3 regions of the Streptomyces sp. NPDC126510 genome follow, and region 1 is predicted to be linked to each of the others. Evidence: riboswitches for the same ligand, from Rfam matches in the RefSeq annotation. Region 1 holds a riboswitch; each other region holds the start of a gene.

What was found. A riboswitch is a leader RNA that binds a small molecule or an ion and turns the genes downstream of it on or off. The one in region 1 is predicted to bind cyclic di-AMP.
Region 2: it holds a riboswitch for cyclic di-AMP, as region 1 does, so the genes downstream of both, ABTX60_RS31595 (M23 family metallopeptidase) here and ABTX60_RS09805 (M23 family metallopeptidase) in region 1, are expected to answer to the same signal.
Region 3: it holds a riboswitch for cyclic di-AMP, as region 1 does, so the genes downstream of both, ABTX60_RS15605 (M23 family metallopeptidase) here and ABTX60_RS09805 (M23 family metallopeptidase) in region 1, are expected to answer to the same signal.

Annotation. Positions count from the first base shown of each region.
Region 1 is NZ_JBEORR010000006.1:86,280-93,099, forward strand. It holds gene ABTX60_RS09800 (DUF6250 domain-containing protein) at 1-568, opposite strand, end outside; gene ABTX60_RS09805 (M23 family metallopeptidase) at 764-1,666, opposite strand; cyclic di-AMP (ydaO/yuaA leader) riboswitch at 1,671-1,825, opposite strand; gene ABTX60_RS09810 (alpha-galactosidase) at 2,142-4,217, opposite strand; gene ABTX60_RS09815 (tyrosine-protein phosphatase) at 4,397-5,194, shown strand; gene ABTX60_RS09820 (DUF6126 family protein) at 5,211-5,330, opposite strand; gene ABTX60_RS09825 (helix-turn-helix domain-containing protein) at 5,327-5,974, opposite strand; gene ABTX60_RS09830 (aspartate aminotransferase family protein) at 6,041-6,820, opposite strand, start outside.
Region 2 is NZ_JBEORR010000027.1:40,344-47,163, reverse strand. It holds gene ABTX60_RS31610 (bifunctional acetate--CoA ligase family protein/GNAT family N-acetyltransferase) at 1-208, opposite strand, end outside; gene ABTX60_RS31605 (HPr family phosphocarrier protein) at 388-669, shown strand; gene ABTX60_RS31600 (GntR family transcriptional regulator) at 828-1,523, opposite strand; gene ABTX60_RS31595 (M23 family metallopeptidase) at 1,746-2,534, opposite strand; cyclic di-AMP (ydaO/yuaA leader) riboswitch at 2,547-2,711, opposite strand; gene ABTX60_RS31590 (M16 family metallopeptidase) at 2,904-4,292, opposite strand; gene ABTX60_RS31585 (M16 family metallopeptidase) at 4,289-5,632, opposite strand; gene ABTX60_RS31580 (DNA gyrase/topoisomerase IV subunit A) at 5,977-6,820, shown strand, end outside.
Region 3 is NZ_JBEORR010000009.1:298,697-305,516, reverse strand. It holds gene trmB (tRNA (guanosine(46)-N7)-methyltransferase TrmB) at 1-493, shown strand, start outside; gene ABTX60_RS15615 (PrsW family intramembrane metalloprotease) at 555-1,901, shown strand; gene ABTX60_RS15610 (aldo/keto reductase) at 1,959-2,903, opposite strand; gene ABTX60_RS15605 (M23 family metallopeptidase) at 3,045-4,085, opposite strand; cyclic di-AMP (ydaO/yuaA leader) riboswitch at 4,097-4,253, opposite strand; tRNA gene ABTX60_RS15600 (tRNA-Met) at 4,542-4,615, opposite strand; gene ABTX60_RS15595 (dihydrofolate reductase family protein) at 4,682-5,812, opposite strand; gene ABTX60_RS15590 (MarR family winged helix-turn-helix transcriptional regulator) at 5,890-6,405, shown strand; gene ABTX60_RS15585 (GTP cyclohydrolase II) at 6,538-6,820, shown strand, end outside.

The DNA of each region.
Region 1 (6,820 bases):
TGGAGCCGTCGGAGACGATCCGCACCCGGTTCGGCTCGCCCGGCACCAGCAGCGGCTGGGTGTAGTCGAAGACCAGGGGCCGGACGCCGGGTTCGCCGACGTAGCGGCGCAGCCGGGTCGTGGTGTTGTAGTTGGCCCCGTAGCCGGCGTAGTAGGTCGTGAGGTGGTCGTACTCGTCGAGGGCTCCGCCGCGTGGTGTCGCGAAGAGGTCGCGCGGGGAGCGGACGTCGGTCGCGTTCCAGAAGTTGTTGAGGTCCGAGACCCGGTCGTTGGCCCCGCCCTCGGAGACGGGGGTGGCGGTGTACTCGAGTACGTAGGGCCCTTCGAGCCGCTTCCTGAACCACACGGTCGCACCGCTGGGTACGTCGATCTCCAGTGTGCCGTGTGCGGCGGTGACGGTGCCGCCGCCCTGGAGTTCGGTCGCCCACTGCCCGAGGCCGTGGCAGAAGTCGTCGTGTGCGATGAGACGGCGGTGCGGGGACGCGGCGTGCGCGGCGGCTGTGGGGGCGAGGGCCGTCAGGGCGGCTCCGGCGGCCAGGGCTCCGAACGCTCTGCGGGTGGTCGGCACGGTGACACCACTCCTCGGGATCCGCCGGGAAGGCTCTGGAAAGCGCTTGCACTCCGGCCGTGATCACTCTGTCCCAACTGCCGCCGCCTGTCGATCCCTTGGGACGAGCGCCGGTATCCGCACACACCGAAGGCCGGACCCGGGGATCGGGGTCCGGCCTTCGGCCGCCTGTCAGGCAGGTGGTCGTGCGGCGGGTCAGCCGACGGAGACGCCGTGCGAGCGCAGGAAGGCGACCGGGTCCACGTCCGAGCCGTAGTCCGGCGTGGTGCGGATCTCGAAGTGCAGGTGCGGTCCGGTCACGTTGCCGGTCGCGCCCGACAGACCGACCTGCTGCCCGGCGGTCACGGTCTGGCCGGCCGAGACGGAGAGCTGGGACAGGTGGGCGTACTGGGCGTAGTAGCCGTCGGCGAGCTTGATGACGACCTGGTTGCCGTACGCGCCGCCCCACCCGGCGGAGACGACCGTGCCCGCGCCGACGGCCTTGAGGGAGGTGCCGGTCGGGACGACGAAGTCGACACCGGTGTGGTAGCCGCTCGACCACATGCTGCCGGACATGTGGTACGGGGTGCCGATGGTGGCACCGGTCACCGGGAGGGTGAAACCGCTGGAGTTGCTCTCGGCGGCGGCCGGCTTCGCGGCGGTCTCCGCCTTCGGGGCCGCATCGGCGGCGGACGGCTTCGGGGCCGAGGCCTTCGGCGCGGAGGGAGCCGAGGCCTTCGGAGCGCTCGCCGCCTTCTTGCCGATCGACAGCTTCAGGCCCGGGTGGATCAGCGACGGGTCGGAGCCGACGGCGTCACGGTTGTCCGCGTAGAGCTTCTTCCAGCCGCCGCTGACGTGCTGCTCGCCGGCGATCTTCGCGAGGTAGTCGCCTGCCTTCACGGTGTACGTGTGGGCGCCATTGGTCTTTTCGGCGGCCTTTTCCCCGGCGGCCGGAGCGGACTGGACGGCCTTTTCCGGAGCCGACTGCGGGGTGGCGGCGTGAGCGCCGGTGGCCCCCATGAGCGGCAGGGCGAGGGCGGCCCCGCCGGTTCCGGCGACGGCGATGGAGCGGGTGAAACGCTGGGTCTTGGGACGGCGGTGCTTACCCTTCGCGGGCATGGCGAATTCCTCTCCGTCGCCTGCGAGGTGAGCTGTCGGGTGCGGGCTGGAGATGCCCGGCCGCGCCGGGGCGCGGCTGAACCCCAAGCCGTTCCGGGAACCGGAACAGGCGTCTTACCTGTGGGTCCCCCGCTCCTGCCGTGCTTCGGGTCAGTGTGTGCGGGCTCCGGGCGGCGGCAGGATTAGGCGTCCGTCCGGATTGGTGTGGAACGTAAGCGACCACGACGCAATAGGACAAGCTTGCGGTTGCCCGTGACGGTGTTTTTCTTGACGCGTCGCCACATTCGCCGTCACGGAGCGTGGATTACCGATCTCCCGCATTGCTCGACAGCCCTGGTTTTTGCGGGGATTACGTGAACATGGCGACAGCACATCGTCACGAATATGACGATGGTCACGCACCCCGACCTCATCTCCTTTACGATCGGGGCACGTTATCCCTAAGCCGCCAATTCTCTCCATTCGGACAGAATGGCTACTTCCGCTTAAGGTGGACGATCACGGCGTCCAGATCCCCGCGCAAGCCGACCCGCAGTCCGTGATGAAGCAGGACGGCCCCTCGGTGAACTTCGCCCGTTTCACGGCATTCATACGATTCTGCCGGATCGAGGCCGCGCAGCCGGAGCGCTGGAACGGGCTCTCCGTAGCGCTGCGCCTGGAGCCAGGCGAAGACGACGGTCTCCTCGCCGAGGACGTACTGCACGGCGCTCAGCCCACCCTCCGGAGCCCGCAGCCGGTATTGGTCGCCGCGCTGCACCACGGGCCGGATCTCCTTGTAGAGCCTCACCCACTCCGCCGCCTCGGCGAGCTCCTCCGGCGTCCACTTCGTGAGGTCGCCGCCGACCCCGAGCACCCCGGCCATGGCGCTGACGAACCGGAACCGCAGCGAGCTGGCCCGGTGGTTGAGCATGGCGTTGGGGCTGTCGGTGACCCAGGCGGCCATGACCCGCGCCGGGTGGATCTGACTGAAGCCGTGCTGGATGGCGAGCCGGTCGAGGGGGTCGGTGTTGTCGGAGGTCCACACCTGGTCCGTGCGGCTCAGCACACCGAGGTCGATCCGTCCGCCGCCGCCCGAGCAGGACTCGAAGGCCACCCCCGGGTGGGCGGCCCGCAGCCGGTCCAGCAGGGCGTACAGGCCGTGCACGTGGTCGATCCACAGCCGCTGCGGGTAGGCGTCGTCGGGCCAGCCGGCGTCGGTGAAGCAGCGGTTGAAGTCCCATTTCACGTAGTCGATCGGCGCGCCGGAGAGGAGCCCGTCGAGCTGCTCCCACAGGTACTCCCGGACGTCCTCGCGGGCGAGGTTGAGGACGAGCTGATTACGGAATTCCGTCCGCTTTCGTCCTGGTTGGTACTGCGCCCAGTCGGGGTGCGCGCGGTACAGGTCGCTGTCCGGGTTGACCATTTCGGGCTCGACCCAGATCCCGAACTGCATCCCGAGGCCGTGCACATGGTCCGCGAGCGGCTTGAGCCCGCCCGGGAAGCGGTCGGGGTTCGGGGTCCAGTCGCCGAGCCCGGCCCGGTCGCTGGTGCGCGCCCCGAACCAGCCGTCGTCGACCACGAACAGCTCGACGCCCATGGCGGCGGCCCGCTCGGCGAGCTCCCGCTGCTGCTCCTCGGAGATGTCGAACTCGGTGGCCTCCCAGGAGTTGAACAGCACGGGCCGGTCCCGATCGGCGTCCGGGATCACGTACGCCCGCTGGTAGGCATGCCAGGCGCGGCTCGCCCCGCCGAAGCCGCCGTCGCTGAAGAGCCCGGCGAAGACGGGCGTCGTGTACGACTCCCCCGTGCCGAGCATCAGCAGGCCGGAGTCGTCGTGGCCGGCGCCGCCGGTGATCTGCACGCGCGCGTCCGGGAGCTGGGCCACGGCGATGCGCCAGGACCCGGACCAGCCCAGGGCGCAGCTGTAGACCTCGCCGCGCTCCTCGGTGGCGTCGGTGTCGAGGGCGACCCACGGCAGGTGCTGGTGGGAGGTGTGGCCGCGACGGCTGCCGATGACCTTCTCGCCGTGGGTGAGGCCGGTGCGGGTCAGCCGCGACTCCGCGCCCCAGCGCCCGTGCAGCTGCGACAGGCGCCAGGTGTCACGGTCGGGCAGGGTCCAGGTGGCGGAGTCGGCGCGCAGCAGCTCGACGGCCGGCCCCTGGTTGTCCAGGGTCACCCAGCGTTCGACGACATCCGCCGTGGGGCGCATCCGGTAGTGCAGGGTGACGGCCAGATCGCCGTCGCGGAACCGGAGCCGCAACTCGCCGTCCTCGGCGTCGTGCCCCTCGTAGGCCCACTCGGTGCCGCGCCGCCCGGCGGTGCGGACGGACAGGGCGGGGCGGACGAAGCGGGGGCCGCCTTCGACCGGGTACTCCTCGCGCCCGTCGAGCGGGGACTCGAAGGGCCAGTAGTCCGGCAGCGGCCGGACGGCGAGCGCCTCGGCGTCGGCCAGGCCGATACGAGGGCCCCAGTGCAGGTGCAGCAGCTCGTCCCGGTCGGTGACATGGACGGCATAGCTGCTGGCCGGGCCGGAGAGCACCCAGGTACGACCGTCTTCGGAGATGTCCAGCATCGTGCCCTCACATATTCGAACAAGCCCGACCAGGTGCGACCAGGCGGCAACATCATCGGGCGAGGTGGGGGTTCCGGGCAACGCCTGTGGACAACTCATTGCCCCAGGCAGGCATGTCGTATCGTCGGAAGACGCCCGTCGACGAGCCGCGCCGGCGGCGCCGAAGGGGAGGAGCCCTCGTGACACAGCAGGTCCCGTCGACCGAGCCCGAGCTGGCCGGAGTGCGCAACTTCCGTGACGTGGGCGGGCTGCCGACCGTGGACGGGCGGCGGGTGCGCCAGGGCGTGCTGTTCCGCAGTGGCCACCTCGCCCACGCGACCGGGGAGGACGCCGCCTTCCTGACCGGTCTGGGCCTGCACACGGTCTTCGACTTCCGCAACGCGGCCGACCAGAAGCTCGAGGGGCCGGACGTCGAGCTGCCCGGTGTGCGCAATGTGAACCTGCCGCTGAGCGACCCCGCCGACGGCGCCGAGTTCTGGAAGATGGTCCGCGACGGCGACCTGGACCAGCTGCGCGAGATCCTCTCGGACGGCAAGGGCGCGGGCCGCATGATCGCCTCGTACCGCACGATCATCAAGCACCGCACCGACGAGCACTCCCGGGTGCTGCACGCGCTCGCCGAGGACAGCGTCCCCGCGCTGATGCACTGCGCGGCGGGCAAGGACCGCGCCGGGCTGTCCGTCGCGGTGACGCTGCTCGCCGTGGGCGTCGAGCGTGAGGCGATCGTCGAGGACTACCTGAAGTCGAACGCCAAGCACCGCCGCTACAAGGTGCACCGCTCCAGCTCCGCCGCCTCGGCCTACTCCCCCGAGGTCATGGAGCTGCTCAGCCCCCTCTTCGACGCGCGCGCCGAGTACCTGACGGCGGCCTTCGACACCATCGAGGAGACGTGGGGCGGCGTCGACACCTACCTGGAGAAGGGGCTGGGGCTGTACGCGGAGACCCGGGAGCGGCTACGCGAGCGGCTTCTCGACTGAGGAACGGGAGCGGGGGCTACTTCGCCCCCACCTCGAACAGCAGGTACACGAAGGCGGCGAAGAAGTGGCCGGCGATGAGGTAGATGAACAACCTCACCCACAGGGCCCGGGGGAACTTCTCCTCCATGTTGCTCATGACGCGTCTCCGGGGGTGGGGCCCAGGCACAGGGCGGCCGTGGGGCTCTGCAGCAGGGTGTGGACGAAGAGCAGGTCGACGCCGTCGTGGTCCTCGGCGGCGATCCGGTGCGGGGTGAGCGAGTCGAAGTGGGCGCTGTCGCCGGCCGCCAGCCGGTGCGTGGTGTCCCCGAGCCGCAGACGCAGTCGGCCGCGCAGCACGTGGAGCCATTCCTCGCCGGGGTGGACGCGCACGATGTCGCCCTGGGAGCCGTGGGGGACGTGGACGCGCAGGGCCTGCATCCCGCGGCCGGGGGCACCGGCCTGCCAGTAGGTCCAGCCGCCCGCCGCGGTGGGTTCCATGTCGGCCGCGCGGATGACGGCGTCCCGGTCGGCGACCGTCTCACCGAGCAGCTCGGAGACGGTCGTACCGTAGATGCGGGCCAGTGCGAGCAGCATCGGCAGTGAAGGCTGGCGCTGTCCGGTCTCCAGCCGGGAGAGGTGGGCGGGCGACAGCCCGGCGGCGCGGGCCGCGGCCTCCAGCGTCAGGGAGGCCTGGCGCCGCAGGGCCCGCAGCTGGGGCGCCACCACGGCGGGCAGCGCACCTGCGGCCTGGTCGGCCGGCGAGTCGGCCCCGGGGGGCCGCTCGGTCTCGGAGGAGCTCATGCCTCCATTCAGCCGGAGTCTTGCCTCAGCGGCAAATTTCTTGCCTCACAGGCAAAAGCAGCGGATTCACCGGTTGGCCACCGCCTGCTTGACGAGTGTCTTGCCGAAGTCCCACACCAGCCCGCCGTTGTGCGCGTCGTCCATCACGGCCGTGAAGGCGTCGACGAAGCGGTCCACCTCACGCTCGCCGATGATCAGCGGCGGGATCAGCTTGATCACCTCCATGTGGTCGCCGGAGACCTGCGTGAGGATCCGGTGTTTCTGCAGCAGCGGTACGACGACCATCTGCGCGAACAGTCCCTTGCGCGCCGCCTGGAGCATGGTCCAGCGGCTGCGCAGCTTCAGCGACTGCGGCCGGCCGAACTCGATGCCGATCATCAGCCCCCTGCCGCGGACCTCGGCGAGCATCTCGTACTGGTCGGTGAGCGCGGCCAGCCGGGACCGCAGCCGGTCCCCGGTGGCCCGGACGCCCGCGACGATCTGCTCGTTCTCCATCACCGACAGCACCGCGAGACCCGCCGCCATGGCCTGCGCGTTGGACCCGAAGCTCGCCGAGTGGACCAGCACCCGGTCCATCGACGAGTAGACCTTCTTGAAGATCCAGTCCTTGCCGATCGTGGCGCCGACCGGCACATAGCCACCGGAGAGTGCCTTGGCCACGCACACCAGGTCGGGCTCCACGCCGTCCTCGTGCTGGTAGGCGTAGAAGTCGCCGGTGCGGCCGAGGCCCGTCTGCACCTCGTCGGCGATGAGCAGCGCCTTGTGCCGGTGCAGCAGCTCCTGCGCGGCCCGCAGCCACCCGGGCGGACCTGTGAGGACGCCCTTGCCCTGGACCGGCTCGACGAT
Region 2 (6,820 bases), on a different contig from region 1:
AGCGGTGGACGTCCTTGGCGGACAGGCGAGGGTACGGCGCGAAGAAGCGGTAGTACTTCGACTCGTCGGAGACCTGCTCATAGAAGCTGACCAGGCGATCGGCGTCATCAACGGTGATGGGCCGGATGCGCGCGGTACCCCCGTCGCGCAGCACCACGTCGGCTTCCCAGTGGGCGGGATACTCGTGCCGGTCCGGCGAGGTCTGCATGGGCCCCAGAGTACGGCTAGCGCCTGACAGCGGCGCGAGGCAGTCTGTGGAGGGCGTCAGTCGGGTCGAGGCCGCGATCCGACGGCACCCCGGGAGTGGAACGCGAGGACCGCTCCGGGAGGGCTTCACGATATGGGAAACTGGTCTAGACAACCCTGAAAACCGAAGGGCAGCAACACATGGCTGAGCGCCGCGTCAACGTCGGCTGGGCCGAGGGTCTCCACGCCCGCCCCGCCTCCATCTTCGTCCGAGCCGCCACGGCCGCAGGCGTCCCGGTGACGATTGCCAAGGCTGACGGCAACCCCGTCAACGCGGCCTCCATGCTGGCCGTCCTGGGCCTCGGCGCCCAGGGGGGCGAGGAGATCGTCCTCGCCTCCGACGCCGAGGGCGCGGACGCCGCCCTCGACCGGCTGGCGAAGCTGGTCTCCGAGGGTCTCGAGGAACTGCCCGAGACCGTCTGATGTCCCGAGCGCCCGATGCGGCGCACAGCGAAGGGCTCGTCCGAATTCACCGGGCGGGCCCTTCGCCATTTCCGGGCCATTCCGGGCAGGAATTCCCGTGTCCGGGCAGCAGAAATAGGCCCCCGAGAATTCATCTCTCTTTGTATACGGCTGTCGTGTTAATGCCGCAGGCTCGCCGTGTTTACGGGATGTTGCGAGTTCCTCACACGGTCGGCGCGTTCCTCCGCGGAGCCGAGGCGCAGACGGTGCGCGCCGGTCGCGCGCTCGGTGTGCAGCGCCGTGACCGCCCGGGCGCGCTCGCCGTCCCCGCGCGCCACCGCGTCCACGATCGCTCCGTGCTCCGCCCAGGACTCCACCGGGCTGAGCGGCGCCTGCACGGCGTACATCCACGTGATCTTGTGGCGGAGCTGGGTGAGCATCGAGGTCAGGGCGGGGCTGCCGGAGGCCTGGGCGAGCGTCTCGTGGAACCAGGCGCCGAGGGAGCGCAGGTCGTCGCTGTTGCCGCGACGGGCCCGGTCCTGGCCCAGCCGGACCAGTCCGCGCAGGACCTTCAGATGCGCCTCGGTGCGGCGCTGGGCGGCGCGGGCCGCACCGAGCGGCTCCAGGAGCATCCGCATCTCCAGCAGGTCGCCGGCCTCCTGCTCGGTGGGTTCGGCCACGCACGCGCCCGCGTGCCGGCGGGTCACCACGAAGCCCTCGGCCTCCAGCGTGCGCAGCGCCTCCCGGACGGGCACCCGCGAGACGCCGTAGCGGCGGGCGAGGAGTTCCTCGGTGAGCCGGCTGCCGCGTGCGTGGACACCCGCGACGATGTCGTCCCGGATGGCGGTGCACACCGAGTGCGCGGGAATACGCATGACCGACCTCCGCTTAATCCCCGTGAAACGCCGGCGAGCGGCGCGTGATTCTGTGACTCTATTGCAATGAGCCGGAATTTCCGACGGCAGGCGGGAATCCAGGGATATTTTTTGGACAGCGGGCATCCGGCGGCACCTCACGGGTCATCCGGCGGGCGTCCGGAAAACACCGAAAGCCCCGGCTCGGGGAGCCGGGGCTTCGGAAACGGTGGAGGGTCCGGGTCAGACGCCGACGCCGTGCGAGCGGAGGTAGGCGACCGGGTCGATGTCCGAGCCGTACTCGGGGCTCGTACGCGCCTCGAAGTGCAGGTGCGGGCCGGTGACGTTGCCGGTCGCGCCGGACAGGCCGATCTGCTGACCGGGGGTGACCTTCTGACCCACCGAGACGCCGATGGAGGACAGGTGGCCGTACTGGGTGTACGTCCCGTCGTTCATCTTGATCACGATGTTGTTGCCGTAGGAGCCGCCCCAGCCGGCCTCGACGACCTCGCCCATGCCGACCGCGTGGACGGAGGTGCCGGTGGCGGCGTGGAAGTCCACGCCGGTGTGGCTGCCGGAGGACCACAGGCCGCTGCTGGCCTTGTAGCCGGTGGAGACGTACGAGCCGGAGATCGGGGCCACGTAGGCGTTGAGGCGCTTGCGCTCGGCCTCGCGGGCGGCGCGCTCCTTGACCTCGCGGGCCTTCTCGGCCTCCGCCTTGGCCTTCTCCGCCACCTCGGCGGCCCGCTTGCGGGCGGCCTCCTCGGCCTTCCGCTTGGCGGCGGCCTCTTCGGCGGCCTGCCGCTGCGCGACGGCCTGGGCGTCGATCTGCTGGGCCACGGTGTCACCCATGGTGACGACCGGGGTGAGGCCGGTCTGCTCGGCGCTGGGCTCGGCGGCGAAGGCCGCGGGGGCCGCCACGGTGCCGATCACGCCGGTGGTGGCGAGGGCCGCGACACCCGCCGCGCGGGCGGTACGGCGCTGGATCCTGCTGGGACGACGGTGCTTCCCGGTGGCGCGAGTGAACGCCATGTGGTGGCTGGTCCTTTCCTTCCCTCTCGCCTACCGGGTTAGCTGACGGGTTCGGAGCAGGAAGGTCTCCTACGGACTCCCTCGCGGCACGCGCGGGCGTCCGATTCACCCCAGGGACTGCGATGGGTCCCCGGCTCCCCTGGCTCGCGCCGTACGGGGACTCGGCGATGACTGTCCGGTGCCGCGGGTGCGGCGCACTGCCTGACGAACAGCCCGGACGACGCTAAGCGGCGCCACTTTCAATTCCCAAACGGATCCCAGCTTTTGTAGCGCATCCCACAGGGCAGACAGGCAACTCCCATCCCAATTCGGGCATAAAGGGGCCCTGGTGCCTTCGAAGACATCCAGGGCCCCTCAGCGCGCGTGCCGCTACTCGGCGGCGACGACGCTGACTTCGCCGATGCCGAGGGCCTCGACAGGCGCCTTGATCTGCGCCGCGTCACCGACGAGGACGGTCACCAGCCGGTCCACCGGGAAGGCGCTGACGGCCGCCGCGGTGGCCTCCACCGTGCCGGTCGCGGCGAGCTGCCGGTACAGCGTGGCCTGGTAGTCGTCGGGCAGATGCTGCTCGACCTGGTCGGCCAGCGTGCTCGCGACGGCCGCTGCCGTCTCGTACTTCAGCGGCGCGACGCCGACCAGGTTCTGCACGGCGACGTCCCGCTCGGCGTCGGTCAGCCCCTCAGCGGCGAGGGTACGCAGCACCGTCCAGAGGTCCTCCAGAGCGGGGCCGGTGTTGGGCGTGTCCACGGAGCCGCTGATGGCGAGCATCGCCGCACCCGTTCCGTCGGGGGCGGACCTGAGGACCTGGCCGAACGCCCGTACGCCGTAGGTGTAGCCCTTCTCCTCGCGCAGGACGCGGTCCAGGCGCGAGGTGAGCGTGCCGCCGAGGCAGTACGTGCCGAGCACCTGCGCGGGCCACACGCGGTCGTGCCGGTCCGGGCCGATCCGGCCGATCAGCAGCTGCGTCTGGACCGCGCCCGGGCGGTCCACGATGACGACCCGGCCGGTGTCGTCGGCGGTCACCGGCGGCACGGGCCGCGGCTCGGCCGGGGAGCCCGTCCAGGCGCCCAGCGTGTCCCCGAGCAGGGCGTCGAGGTCGATGCCGGTGAGGTCCCCGACGACCACGGCGGTGGCCGTGGCCGGGCGGACGTGCTTCTCGTAGAAGGCGCGTACGGCCGCGGAGTCGATGGCGGCGACGGTCTCCTCGGTGCCCTGCCGCGGCCGCGACATGCGCGCGTCCGCCGGGAACAGCTCCTTGGAGAGCTCCTTGGCGCCCCGGCGGGACGGGTTGGCCAGCTCGTGCGGGATCTCGTCGAGACGGTTGGCGACCAGCCGCTCGACCTCGCTGTCGGCGAACGCGGGGGCCCTCAGGGCGTCGGCGACCAGTCCCAGTCCCTTGGTGAGCCGGGAGGCCGGCACCTCCAGACTGAGCCGGACGCCGGGGTGGTCGGCGTGCGCGTCGAGGGTGGCGCCCGCGCGCTCCAGCTCGGCGGCGAAGTCCTCGGCGGAGTGCTTGTCGGTGCCCTCGGAGAAGGCCCGGGCCATGATCGTGGCCACACCGTCGAGGCCGGCGGGCTCGGCGTCCAGGGGGGCGTCGAGCAGCACCTCCACAGCGACGACCTGCTGGCCGGGGCGGTGGCAGCGCAGCACCGTGAGGCCGTTGTCGAGCGAGCCGCGCTCGGGGGCCGGGAAGGCCCACGGCTTGGCGTCGCCCGCCTGCGGCCGGGGGTGGAAGTCCATCGTGGCGAGCTCGGTCACCGGGCCGCCTCCTCGTTCTCGTCCTGGTCGGCGGGGGCTTCGGGGGCGGTCGGCTCGTAGACGAGCACCGCGCGGTTGTCGGGCCGCAGGCGGGCCTTGGCGACCTCCTGGACCTCCTCCGGCGTGATCTCCAGCACGCGCTGGACGGCGGTCAGGGCGAGCTGCGGGTCACCGAACAGCACGGCGTACCGGCACAGTTCGTCGGCGCGGCCCGCGACCGTACCGAGCCGGTCCAGCCACTCGCGCTCCAACTGGGCCTGGGCGCGCTCCATCTCCTCGGCCGTGGGGCCCTCCTCGGCGAACCGGGCGAGCTCCTCGTCGATGGCGGTCTCGATGACCGGGACCTCCACGTCACCGGACGTCTTCACGTCCAGCCACCCCAGGGAGGGTGCCCCGGCGAGCCGCAGCAGGCCGAAGCCGGCCGCCACGGCCGTACGGTCGCGGCGCACGAGCCGGTTGTACAGGCGGGAGGACTCGCCGCCGCCGAGGACGGTGAGGGCCAGGTCGGCCGCGTCGCACGCGCGCGTGCCGTCGTGCGGCAGCCGGTAGGCGGCCATCAGGGCACGGGCCGGGACCTCCTCCTCGACGACCTCGCGCAGCTGGTCGCCGATGGTCTCCGGCAGCGAGCCGTCGCGCGGGGCGGGCTTGCCGTCGTGGCCGGGGATGGAACCGAAGTACTTCTCGACCCAGGCGAGGGTCTGCTCCGGGTCGATGTCGCCGACCACGGAGAGCACGGCGTTGTTCGGCGCGTAGTAGGTGCGGAAGAAGGCGCGCGCGTCCTCCAGGGTCGCCGCGTCCAGGTCGGCCATCGAGCCGATCGGGGTGTGGTGGTAGGGGTGGCCCTCCGGGTAGGCGAGGGCGGTCAGCTTCTCGAAGGCGGTGCCGTAGGGGACGTTGTCGTAGCGCTGGCGGCGCTCGTTCTTGACGACGTCGCGCTGGTTCTCCATCGACTCGTCGTCGAGCGCGGCCAGCAGCGAGCCCATGCGGTCGGCCTCCAGCCAGAGGGCGAGCTCCAGCTCGTGGGCGGGCATGGTCTCGAAGTAGTTGGTCCGCTCGAAGCTGGTGGTGCCGTTCAGCGAGCCGCCGGCACCCTGGACGAGCTCGAAATGACCGTTGCCCTTGACCTGCGCGGAACCCTGGAACATCAGGTGCTCGAAAAGGTGAGCCAGGCCGGTACGCCCCTTGACTTCGTGGCGTGAGCCGACGTCGTACCAGAGGCACACCGCCGCGACCGGGGTCAGGTGGTCCTCGGAGAGCACCACGCGCAGGCCGTTGGCCAGGCGGTGCTCGGTCGCTGTCAGGCCCCCGGAGCCTGCCTGGGCTGTGGCCGTGTGACCCATGGGCATGTACATCCCTTCACTCGCGAGCGGTTGTTGAGACCGCGTGTTCCTGCCGGTCCTGCCACTGTATGCAAGCGTGCGGAGCCCTGGTGAAGTTCCCGGCGGCGACCTGGGACCGAGAGCGCGGGATGCGGCCCGGACCGGGCCCTGGTCCCGGTTGTCAGTGCGGCGGTCCACAATGGTCGGCGTCAGATCCGGATCGCAGCAGCATGAGCGAGCCGCAGGGGCGGTCGGTGACGAGAGGGCGAGCGCGCGCAGGCCCGCAGGGCTGAGTACGGTCGGTGTCTCGTCAGCGCACGAACGCCTTGTAGGCGAGCGACCAGTAACAGGAGGAGCCGGCAGCGATGGCCCGCCGCAGCACGAAGACCCCGCCGCCCGACGACTCGTACGAGGAGCGGATCCTCGACATCGACGTCGTCGACGAGATGCAGGGCTCCTTCCTCGAGTACGCGTACTCGGTCATCTACTCCCGCGCCCTGCCGGACGCACGCGACGGCCTCAAGCCGGTGCACCGCCGCATCGTCTACCAGATGAGCGAGATGGGCCTGCGCCCCGAGCGCGGGTACGTCAAGTGCGCCCGGGTCGTCGGCGAGGTGATGGGCAAGCTGCACCCGCACGGCGACGCGTCGATCTACGACGCCCTCGTGCGCATGGCCCAGCCCTTCTCGATGCGGGTCCCCCTGGTCGACGGCCACGGCAACTTCGGTTCCCTGGGCAACGACGACCCGCCGGCCGCCATGCGGTACACCGAGTGCCGGATGGCCGAGGCCACGAGCCTGATGACGGAGTCCATCGACGAGGACACCGTCGACTTCAACCCCAACTACGACGGCCAGGAGCGGGAACCGGTGGCCCTGCCCGCCGCCTTCCCGAACCTCCTGGTCAACGGCGCCTCGGGCATCGCGGTCGGCATGGCCACGAACATGGCGCCGCACAACCTGCGCGAGGTCATCGCCGCCGCCCGCCATCTGATCCGGCACCCCAACGCGGATCTCGACGCCCTGATGAAGCACGTCCCGGGCCCCGACCTGCCCACGGGCGGCCGCATCGTCGGCCTGTCCGGCATCCGGGACGCCTACGAGTCCGGCCGCGGCAGCTTCAAGATCCGGGCGACGGTGTCGGTGGAGCCCGTGACGGCCCGCCGCAAGGGCCTCGTCGTCACGGAGCTGCCCTTCACGGTCGGCCCCG
Region 3 (6,820 bases), on a different contig from region 1:
CCCCGCCACGAACATCCTCGCCGTCGACGTCCACACCCCCGGCCAGGGCAACCTGCTCAGCCTCTCCGACCGCAGCGGCCTGTCCAACATCCGGGTCGGCAACGGCGACGCGATCATCCTCCTGCGCGAGATGCTCGCCCCCGACTCCCTCGGCGGTCTCCGCGTCTACTTCCCCGACCCCTGGCCCAAGAAGCGGCACCACAAGCGCAGGATCATCCAGCCCGACTTCCTCACCCTCGCCGCCACCCGGCTCCGCCCCGGCGCACTCGTCCACTGCGCCACCGACTGGGAGCCGTACGCCGAGCAGATGCTCGACGTCCTCACGGCGCACCCCGCCTTCGAGAACACTCAGGCGGGCGGTGGTTTCGCGCCGCGTCCCGACTTCCGTCCGCTGACCCGTTTCGAGGGCCAGGGACTGGACAAGGGACATGTCGTGAACGACCTCCTGTTCCGCCGCGTACAGCACGTGGAGCAGCCCCCCGCCGGCGCCTGACCACCCCTGGCATCTTTCCCGCGCCTGCGGACAGCGCCCATCCGTCGTTAGGGTCAATTCCGTGGCCACCAGCCCCCCTCATCCGTCGTACCCGAGCGGTCCCACCGACGGCGTCCCCTTCACCGGCCCAGGCATGGCCGGCTCCCTGCGGCACGCCCACTGGTGGCAGCGCGCCTGGGTGCGCTACGGCGCCCTGAGCACGCTCCTCGCGATATCCGGCCTGGTCATCCTCGCCCTGGTCCGCGAGGAGACCGGCACGGAGGGGTTCCTGGTCGGGCTGGGGCTGGCCGTCCTGCCGGTGCCCCTGCTGATCGCCGCGTTCCGCTGGCTGGACCGGGTCGAACCCGGCCCCTGGCGGAACCTGGTGTTCTGCTTCGCCTGGGGCGCCTGCGCGGCGGCACTGATAGCGATCGTCGCCAACAGTTTCGCGACGAGATGGATAGCGACGGCCACGGCGGACCCGTCCAGTGCGGACACCCTCGGCGCGACCGTGATAGCGCCGGTGGTCGAGGAGTCGGCCAAGGCGGCGGCCGTCCTCCTGGTCTTCCTCTTCCGGCGCCGCGACTTCACCGGCATCGTCGACGGAGTCGTCATCGCCGGTGTGACCGCAACCGGCTTCGCCTTCACGGAGAACATCCTCTATCTGGGCACCGCGTTCGGCACCGACCAGCTCACCGGCGGCACCGGCATCGCCTCCGTCACGGCGGCGACCTTCTTCGTGCGGATCATCATGTCGCCGTTCGCACATCCGCTGTTCACGGTCCTCACCGGCATCGGCTTCGGCATCGCCGCGCTCTCGGCGGACCGCCGGCACCTGCGCCGCTTCGCCTTCCCGCTGGGCGGGCTGCTGCTCGCGATGGGCATGCACGCGATGTGGAACGGCTCCTCGGCGTTCGGCGAGTACGGGTTCTTCGCCGTGTACGCGGCCTTCATGGTGCCGATCTTCGGGCTGCTGACGTGGCTGGTGATCTGGACGCGACAGCGGGAGCTGAAGACCGTACGGGCGGAGCTGCCCGCCTACGCCGTGGCCGGCTGGCTGACCCCGGCCGAGCCGTACGCGCTCGGCTCGATGCGGGCCCGGCGGATCGCCCGCCAGTACGCCCGGCGGCACGCGGGCAGGGCGGCGGCCCGGGAGGTGGCGCGGTACGAGGCGTACGCGACGTCCCTGGCGTTCCTGCGGCACCGGGCCCGGCGGGGCAACGCCCGGGCGGACTTCGCCGTGCGGGAGCGGGAACTGCTCGGCGAACTGTGGCGGCGCCGGGAGGTGTCCCGCCCGGCACTGGACCACGCGGCGCGGATCACTGCCCCACCGGTCCCGGTGGTGGCCCCGCCCTGGCCGGTGTACGGGGTGTACGGGTACGGCCACCAGCCGGCGCCGTACCCCGCGTACAACCCGTACCGCTCCTAGGGCCCGCTCAGGCCGAGGCCCCAGCGAGCCACTCGAACCTCGGCCCCTGGAGCACGCTCAGGCCGATGCCCGGGTGAGCCGCTCGACCTCGGTGTCCGAGAGCGTCAGCTGCCCCACGCCGACCAGAGCCGGCAGCTGCTCCACCGTCCGTGCGGAGGCGATCGGCGCCGCGACGGTCGGCTGGGCGGCGAGCCAGGCGAGGGCCACGGTGGCGACGGGAACGTCGTGGACCCCGGCGATCTCGTCGAGGGCGTCGAGAACCCGCCGCCCCCGCTCGGTCTCCAGATGCTTGGCGGCACCGCCCGCCCGGGCGCTCTCGACCGTCGTACCGGGCCGGTACTTGCCCGTGAGGAAGCCGGACGCGAGCGCGTAGTACGGAACGGCCGCGAGGCCGCTGCGCTCGGCGAGGTCCTGGAGCTCGCCCTCGTAGGTCTCGCGGGAGACCAGGTTGTAGTGCGGCTGGAGGGCCACGTACCGGGCGAGCCCCTCGCGGTCGGAGAACTCCAGGGACGCCCGCAGCCGTTCGGCGGAGATGTTGGAGGCGGCGATGTGCCGCACCTTGCCGGCCCTCACGAGCTCGTCCAGCGCGCCGATGATCTCCTCGACGGGCACGTCGGGCTGATCGAAGTGCGTGTAGTAGAGGTCGATGTAATCAGTGCGCAGACGGCGCAGGGAGGCGTCGGCGGCGGCCTTGATGTTGGCGGCGGACAGCCCCTGGAAGTCGGGGTGCTGGCTGACCTTCGTGGCGACGACGACATCGGAGCGGTTGCCGCGCGCGTCGAGCCACTTGCCGAGGATGGTCTCGGACTCCCCGCCCCGGTTGCCGTCCACCCACGCCGAGTAGACGTCGGCGGTGTCGACGAAGTTGCCGCCGGCGGCGGTGTAGGCGTCGAGGACGGCGAACGACTGGTCCTCGTCGGCCGTCCAGCCGAAGACGTTGCCGCCGAGGGCGAGGGGGAAGACCTCGAGGTCGGATGAGCCGAGCTTGCGAAGAGAAGTCATGTCGGGTTTCAACGACCGTACAGGAACACCTCATTCCGCAACGGACGCAAAACTCCCGTAAACACCGCACCGGAAAGCCGGCGGCCCTGACGTCGAGGGGTCGTCGTCAGGGCCGCCGGTGTGTCAACGCGTGCGTACCGCTTACGGGTTCAGTCCCTTGCCCCGCAGCCACGCCATCGGGTCGATGCCGCTCGCGGATCCGCCGGAGTGGACTTCGAGGTGCAGGTGCGCCCCGGTGACGTTGCCGGTGGCGCCCACGCGGCCGATCACGTCGCCGGTGCCGACCTTCTGGCCGACGCTGACGCCGATGGAGGACTGGTGCGCGTACCAGATCTCGGTGCCGTCATCGAGGGTGAGGACGGTCTTGTAGCCGTACGAGCCGTTCCACCCCGCTTCGGTGATGGTGCCGCTGTGCACGGCCTTGATCGGCGTGCCGGTCGGAGCGGCGAAGTCGAGGCCGGTGTGGTAGCCGGAGGACCAGTAGGCACCGGCCTGGCCGAAGCTGGAGGTGATGGTGTACGAGGAGGTCGGCAGCGTGAACTGCTTGGCGAGGGCGGCCAGGCGCTCGGCCTCGGCCTTCTTCTCGGCCTCCTCCTCCGCCTTCTTCTTGGCTTCGGCGGCCTTGGCCTTGGCTTCCTGCTCCGCCTTGGCGACCGCGTCCTTGGCCGCCTTCTCGGCGGCGGCAGCGGCGTCCTCGGCGGCCTTGGTCTCGATCTGTTCCTGCTGGTGCTCGACCTGCGCCATGATCCGGGCACGCAGCGCGTCACCGGCGCCGGCGCGGGCGCCGGACGTGCCCTTCGCGGTGTCCGCGGTGGCGGTGCCGAGGCTGCTGAGCGGGGTGGCGGAACCTTCGGGGGTGTCGTCGTCCGAGATGAGGGAACCCACAGAGGGCAGGTCCGGCACGGAGATGGACACCGGGGGCTTGCCGGTCTGGGCACTGGCCATGCCGCCGGCACCCACGGCGGCTATGACGCCGACGCCCAGGACGGTGGAGCTGCGGGCGAGGCCTCCGCCGCGCTGCTTGGTGACGCGATGCCGGCCGCGGACGGGACGGATGGACTCCTCGGTGGGGTTCCACTCCTGGAACGGGCCCTCGTCGGTGCGCTGACCGCCGTAGCCGAAGGTGTCGGTGTCGCGCTTCGGCGCGTACGGGGCCGTGGGGGCAGGCCGGTTGGACGCCACGTGGGCGTACTCCTTTCCTTCCTTCTCGCCTACCGGGTTAGCTGACGGGTTCGGAGCAGGAAGGTCTCCTACGCGCGTATACCGGCCGTGCTCGCACGGTGGTGTACGCCCGATTCACCCCAAGTGGTGGTTCCCCGGTTCCCTTTCGGGATTCGGCGCGTGCGCACGGAGCCGCCTTCTGTGACGGCTGGGACGACCGCGCTGCGTTATCGAACGTTAATGGAGGCGCGAGGGGTATTCCAGCGATTCCACTTGATCATTAACCTTTTTCGCGCGGACTTACCTGCCATGACCGGCTTAAAACGGGCGAGTTGACCGCCCCGCAAGTGACTGACGAGTATTGACGATGTGTCAGTTGTTATGCGGAACGGGGTGGTTCGCTCACCGACCGTAATGACGTACCGGCACATGCACCGAGGGCCGGAATCCTTTCGGATTCCGGCCCTCGGCCTTCAGTAGCGGGGACAGGATTTGAACCTGCGACCTCTGGGTTATGAGCCCAGCGAGCTACCGAGCTGCTCCACCCCGCGTCGTTGTGTCACCAGTGTACGCCATCCGCGGGACCGCTCGCACACACCCGCCGGTCCGGCCCGCGCTCAGCGCAGCAGGTGGCGGTTCGGGGCCTTGGCCTGCTCCTCGTACTCCGGGAGGACGAGGACCTCCACCCCCTGAGCCGCCAGGAGGCCGCTGCCGTCGGCGTCCGTCACGAAGGTGTCCGGCTCGCGCCAGGCCGTGACGACCCGCCGGACCCCCGCGTCGAGGATCAGCCGGGCGCAGGGTGCGGGGCGGGAGGCACGGCGGGCGCACGGCTCCAGGCTGCTGTACACCGTCGCGCCGGGCAGGCGCGGATCGGCCGGATCGAGCTTCGCGAGGGCCGCCTCCTCCGCGTGCACCACCGGGTCGCCTCCCTCGCGGGAGTGGCCGCGGGCCAGTTCCGTGCCGTCGGCGGCCACCACGACCGCACCCACGCTGAACGCCGTGTCCGACGGCGGACAGCGCTCGGCCAGTTCACAGGCGCGGGCCAGCCAGTGGTGGTCGGCGGCGGCGGGCAGGGAGCCGGCGCCCGGGGCGGTCGGCTCGTAGCGCATCAGGACGACGTCCTCGATCCGCCGTGACTCCAGCAGCCGGAGCCGGCCGCCCTGGTAGCCGCCGGGGCCGAAGAGGCGGGGCGCCCGGGGGTCGCCCACGAAGAGCGGGGCGAGGACCAGCTGGAGTTCGTCGGCGAGACCCTGGGTGAGGAGCTGGGTGTGGATCAGGCCGCCACCCTCGACCATGAGCCGTTCCACGCCCCGGACGTCGTGCAGGTGTGTCAGCAGCCGACGCCAGTCCAGCTCGGTGCCGAGCGGGACCACGTCGGTGGCGAGACCCAGGGCACGGGCGCGTTCGGCTCCCCGGTCGGTCGTGTAGAGGACCTTGTCGCCGCCGGTGTGCCAGAAACGGGCGTCCGGGTCGAGGTCGCCGGATCCACTGACGGTGACCTTGAGGGGGTACTCGGGCTTGCCCGCGGCCGTGCGGGCGGACCGGCGCTGTTCCGAGTTCACCAGCAGGCGCGGGTTGTCGGCACGGATGGTGCCGGCGCCGATCAGGATCGCGTCGACGGAGGCCCGCACCTCGTCGACCCGGACGAAGTCGGCCGGGCTGGACAGGAGCAGGCGGTCGGGCCCGGTGTCGTCCAAGTAGCCGTCGAGGGAGACGGCGGCGGACAGCAGGACGTACGGGTGAGGCATCGACGCTCCGCGGCTGGTCGGGACGGCTGGACGGGACAGGGCTTGGTTCAAGTTTGAAACAAACCTACACTGGCGGCATGACGACTCGCTGGCTCACCCCCGAGGAGCAGCGCGCCTGGCGCGCCTACATGGCCGCCTCGCTGCTCCTGGAGGACGCGATCGACCGGCAGCTCCAGCAGGACGCCGGCATGCCGCACCTTTATTACTCCATCCTGTCCGTCCTGTCGGAGTCCCCCGAGCGGCGACTGCGCATGACCGATCTCGCGGAGCGGCTGAAGATCACGCGCAGCCGGCTGACGTACGCGGTCACACGGCTGGAGAAGGACGGCATGCTGCGGCGCGAGGCCTGCAGGTACGACAAGCGGGGCAGCATCGCGGCGCTGACCGACGAGGGTTTCGCCGTGCTGGAGCGCGCGGCGCCCGGGCATGTCGCGACCGTGCGGAGCTCTCTGTTCGACCGGCTCAGCGAGGAGCAGGTGGGCCAGCTGGAGGAGATCTCCGCGGCGATCGCACAGGGCCTCCAGGAGGACGGGGCGCGGGCGGCGGCGGACGAGGTGCCGTGGCGGCGGAGGTCGTCGACGGCCTGTTCGTGACGAGCGTCACACAAGGCCGGATTGCCGTTGCTTCAAATTTAAAGCACGAGTAGGGTTCCGATCGTGGATCTGCTTCAAATCTGAAGCAGACGGCTGTGCAGCCGAACAGGAAACGGAACCCGGAGGCCCCGCATGCCCGACACCCCCGCCGTCATCGCCACCCCGCGCTCCCGCGTCCGGGTCCCGCTGCGTTTCCACGACGGCTACGAGGCGGACGCCGAGCTCGTCACCTTCCACGGGCTGGCCGACGGCCAGGAGCACGTGGCCGTGGTCCTCGGCGAGCCCGGCCCGGTCCCGCTGGTGCGGCTGCACTCCGAGTGCCTGACCGGGGACGTGTTCGGTTCCGCCCGCTGCGACTGCGGCCCGCAGCTGCGGGAGGCTGTCGAGAGCATCGCCGAGCGCGGCGGAGTGCTGC